Regions from separate parts of the Arminella tumorigenes genome, predicted to be linked through region 1. Evidence: predicted binding sites of a transcription regulator. Region 1 holds the regulator's gene; the other holds the start of a gene.
What was found. Region 1 encodes HrcA, which represses chaperone genes, less so after heat shock. Its sites were predicted from a motif close to GTTAGCACTCNCNNNNNGNGAGTGCTAAC; they were not measured.

Region 1 (2,403 bases):
TCGGTCATCTCGACGCCTTCGATCAGCGTCGACAGGCCCGCATCGGCATTTTCGCGGACGTCAGCCGGGATTGCATCGATAGCTCGGCGCAAGTTGTCCGATACGGCCAGCATATCGCGCGCAAAGCCGGCGACGGAATAGGACTTGGCATCCTTGACTTCCCGCTCGGTGCGACGACGCAAGTTGTCCATCTCCGCAGCAAGCCGCAAATAGCGGTCGCGAAGCTCGGCATTTTCGGTCTTCAGGACCTCGACGGGATCCGGCTCCGACGGCGCTGCCTCGGCAGCATCGTCCACATCTGGCGCGAACTCTTCGAGGTTCTCGTTGGGCGTTGCGTCGTGTGTATCATTGGTCGTGTCGACGATCATGACGGTCTCCGAATTACGTGGTCTCTAGGATGTGCCCGATATCGAGGTTTGACTTCGAAAAATCAAGGCTTGCCGATGAAGAAGCGGCGATTTGCCGGCAATCGCCACGATTGAATGCGGAGCCGCTACAATCCGTTGCGCGACAGGCGTGAAATCAGCTGGGCGGTATAATCGACCATCGGCACGATCTTGGCGTAGTTCAGCCGCGTCGGGCCGATGACGCCGACGGCACCAACGATCTTATCGTCGCCGTCGCGGTACGGCGCAACGATCAGCGACGAGCCTGACAGGGAAAACAGCTTGTTTTCAGAACCGATGAAAATGCGCACGCCGGGGCCGGTTTCAGCCAGATCGAGCAGTTCGATCAGGCTGTCCTTCTTTTCAAGATCATCGAAGAGCATGCGCAGCCGGTCGAGATCTGCCGCATCGGCAAGGCCATCCAGCAGATTGGCACGGCCGCGGACGATCAGCTGTCCAGGCTTGCTGGCGTCGTCGTCGCCGGACCAGACAGCAATGCCACGCTCGACCAGATCCTGCGAGAGCACGTCGAGTTCGTGGCGCACGTCGTTCTTCAGGGTCTGCAGCTGCTTGCGCAACGTCGGCAGCGTCTGGCCGGTCATATGGGCGTTCAGAAAATTGGCCGCCTCAGTCAGCTGCGACGACGTGATGCCGGCGGGTAGCTCGATGATCCGGTTTTCCACCTGATCGTGGTCGCCGACCAGCACGGCCAGCGCCTTGGTCGGCTCCAGGCGGATGAATTCGACATGCTTCAGGACCGGATCGCTCTTGTTGGTGATGACGATACCGGCACCGCGCGAAATGCCCGAGAGCATTTGGCTGGCTCCCGACATTACCGACTGCATCGGCTGGTCGCGGTTGCTGCCGCGGATCTGCCGGTCGATCGTTGCGCGGTCTTCGGCCGAGAGATCGCCGACCTGCATGAACCCATCGACGAAGAAGCGCAGGCCGATCTGGGTGGGCAGCCTGCCGGCGCTAATATGCGGCGAATAGATAAGGCCGAGCTCTTCGAGATCGCTCATCACGTTGCGGATGGAGGCTGGCGAGAGCGAAATCGGGAGCAGCTTCGACAGGCTGCGCGAACCGAGCGGTTCGCCATATTCGAGGTAGCTTTCGACGATGCGACGAAAAACTTCCTTCGACCGTTCGTCGAGTGCCGAAACGGCGTCCGAAATCGACGATGTCAAAAATCCCATTTCGCCGTGGTGCCCCTGCGATTGATCCTTGGCAAGTATAGCCGCTCATCCCGCAATGACAAAGGAAAATGCCATCGTCTGCGGCCGCCTGCGACAGGCCGCTTTTTCTTTGCAAAAGCGGGCCGTCAATCGTAGAAGCGGTGCAACATCATCAGGAGTATGACATGCGGCCTTCAGGCAGAAAAACCGACCAGATGCGCAAGGTCTCGTTCGAGCGCAACTTCTCCAAGCACGCCGAAGGCTCGTGCCTGGTCAAGTTCGGCGATACCCATGTTCTGGTGACGGCAAGTCTTGAAGAAAAGACCCCGCCATGGCTGCGCAACAGCGGTAAGGGCTGGGTGACCGCCGAATACGGCATGCTGCCCCGCGCCACCGGCGAACGTATGAAGCGCGAGGCCGCCAGCGGCAAGCAGAGCGGTCGCACGCAGGAAATCCAGCGTCTTATCGGCCGTTCGCTGCGTGCCGTGGTGGACCTGCAGGCCCTCGGCGAACGCCAGATCAGCCTCGACTGCGATGTCATCCAGGCGGATGGCGGGACCCGCACCGCGTCGATCACCGGCGCCTGGATCGCGCTGCACGACTGTCTCAAGTGGATGGAAGGCCGCAGCATGATCAAGCTCGACCGGGTCCTCAAGGATCACGTCGCTGCCATTTCCTGCGGCATCTTCGCCAGCCAGCCAGTGATCGACCTCGACTATCTCGAGGACTCATCGGCTGAGACGGACGCCAACTTCGTCATGACCGGCTCTGGCGGCATCGTCGAGATCCAGGGGACGGCCGAAGGCAAACCGTTCTCGGAAGAAGAATTCCTGACGCTGCTC
Region 2 (2,403 bases), 360 kb from region 1:
CGGCCGCAAGGCTCGCCTCATAGATCGGCCGGTGCGGCTTGCCGGCGACGCGGGTCTCGCCGCCCATCTGGTTGTAATAGGCAGCCATGGCGCCGGCGCACGGGATCATCCTGTGACCGCGCTCGACGATCAGATCCGGATTGGCGCAGATCATCGGCACATTGCGTGCCGCAAAGGCCTTCAGCATGTCGGTATAGTCTTCCGGGGTCTCGGTCTCGTCGTCGAAGAAGCCGGTGCAGACCACCGACTGCGCTTCGTCGGCGGAAACCCGCTCGACGCCGAGGCCCTCGATCAGGGCGACATCGCGGTCCGGGCCAAGCAGAAACACCGACTTCGGACCCTCGGCGATCAGCGTGCGCGTGACATCGCCCGATGTGACGATACGGTCATAGGCACCGTCCGAAACGCCGATGGTCCGCAACTGCTCGACGACCTGCGGCGAGATGCGCGGCGAATTGGTGATCAGCACCACGGTCTGGCCTCGCCCGCGGGCGGCCTCCAGCGCTGCAGAGGCATCGGCATTGGCCACGACGCCGTTGTGAAGTACGCCCCAGACGTCGCACAGGACGACGTCGTAGGCGCTGGTGAGATCGCGGAGGCTATCGATACGCTTGGCCATGCCGTTGTTCTTCCGGTAAAAGACGTTGCGGCTGACATCGCAAACCAGCTTCAAGATTACAAGTCTGAAAAAGCACCGCTCGTCATGAACGCCGAATTGCCGCAGCCGGACGCGCTTGCGCAGCCGCAACTGGTTCGGGGAATTCTTCCCGCGGGTCACAATTCCGGTACAAAAATTCACTATCGCTGTTCTTGACTCCCGCGACAGCCGTCCCTAAATGCAGGTCGTTAGCACTCGCTGAGGCTGAGTGCCAACACTACCCATACGGATCCCCCGTGGTCCGTGAATGTCATTCGATCGAGGGATTAGACAATGGCAACCACCAATTTCCGTCCGCTGCACGACCGCGTCGTCGTTCGCCGCGTCGAATCTGAAGCCAAGACAAAGGGCGGCATCATCATTCCTGACACCGCCAAGGAAAAGCCGCAGGAAGGCGAAATCGTCGCTGTCGGCACCGGCGTTCGTGACGAATCCGGCAAGGTTATCCCTTTGGACGTCAAGGCTGGCGACCGCATCCTGTTCGGCAAGTGGTCGGGCACTGAAGTCAAGCTCGACGGCGAAGACCTTCTCATCATGAAGGAAGCCGACATCATGGGGATCATCGGCTGATCCAGCCGGTTTTCTTCATCAACAATTCCATAAAACCAATTGGGCATCAGCCCGGGAGTTTTTAACATGGCAGCTAAAGAAATTAAGTTCGGCCGCATTGCGCGCGAAAAGATGCTGCGCGGCGTCGACATCCTCGCTGACGCAGTGAAGGTCACGCTCGGTCCAAAGGGCCGCAACGTCATCATCGACAAGTCCTTCGGCGCACCGCGCATCACCAAGGACGGCGTTTCTGTCGCCAAGGAAATCGAACTCGAAGACAAGTTCGAAAACATGGGCGCCCAGATGGTCCGCGAAGTTGCTTCGAAGACCAACGACATCGCCGGTGACGGCACCACGACTGCAACCGTTCTGGCCCAGGCCATCGTCCGCGAAGGCGGCAAGGCTGTGGCTGCCGGCATGAACCCGATGGACCTGAAGCGCGGCATCGATCTTGCTGTTGCCGAAGTCGTCAAGGACATCGTCTCCAAGGCAAAGAAGATCAGCACTTCGGATGAAGTAGCCCAGGTCGGCACGATCTCTGCCAATGGCGAAAAGGAAATCGGCCAGTACATCGCTGAAGCGATGCAGAAGGTCGGCAATGAAGGCGTCATCACGGTTGAAGAAGCCAAGACCGCCGAAACCGAACTCGAAGTCGTCGAAGGCATGCAGTTCGACCGCGGCTATCTCTCGCCTTACTTCGTGACCAATCCTGAAAAGATGGTTGCCGAACTGGAAGACGCTTACATTCTCCTTCACGAGAAGAAGCTCTCCAACCTGCAGGCAATGCTTCCGGTTCTCGAAGCTGTCGTTCAGACCGGCAAGCCGCTCCTCATCATCTCCGAAGACGTCGAAGGCGAAGCTCTTGCAACGCTCGTCGTCAACAAGCTGCGCGGCGGCCTGAAGATTGCTGCTGTCAAGGCTCCTGGCTTCGGCGACCGCCGCAAGGCAATGCTCGAAGACATCGCCATCCTGACGGGCGGCACTGTGATCTCCGAAGACATCGGCATCAAGCTCGAGTCGGTTACGCTCGAAATGCTCGGCCGCGCCAAGAAGATCTCGATCACCAAGGAAAACACGACGATCGTCGACGGTTCGGGCCAGAAGTCCGACATCGAAGGCCGCGTCGCGCAGATCAAGGCACAGATCGAAGAAACCACCTCTGACTACGACCGCGAAAAGCTGCAGGAACGTCTTGC

Region 2: groES (co-chaperone GroES) is a predicted target of HrcA. The motif match lies at 846-874, and genes of this name have one in related genera.

Annotation. Positions count from the first base shown of each region.
Region 1 is NZ_CP117255.1:4,811-7,213, reverse strand. It holds gene grpE (nucleotide exchange factor GrpE) at 1-368, opposite strand, end outside; gene hrcA (heat-inducible transcriptional repressor HrcA) at 494-1,582, opposite strand; gene rph (ribonuclease PH) at 1,747-2,403, shown strand, end outside.
Region 2 is NZ_CP117255.1:363,419-365,821, reverse strand. It holds gene PR017_RS01820 (TIGR01459 family HAD-type hydrolase) at 1-619, opposite strand, end outside; gene groES (co-chaperone GroES) at 932-1,228, shown strand; gene groL (chaperonin GroEL) at 1,295-2,403, shown strand, end outside.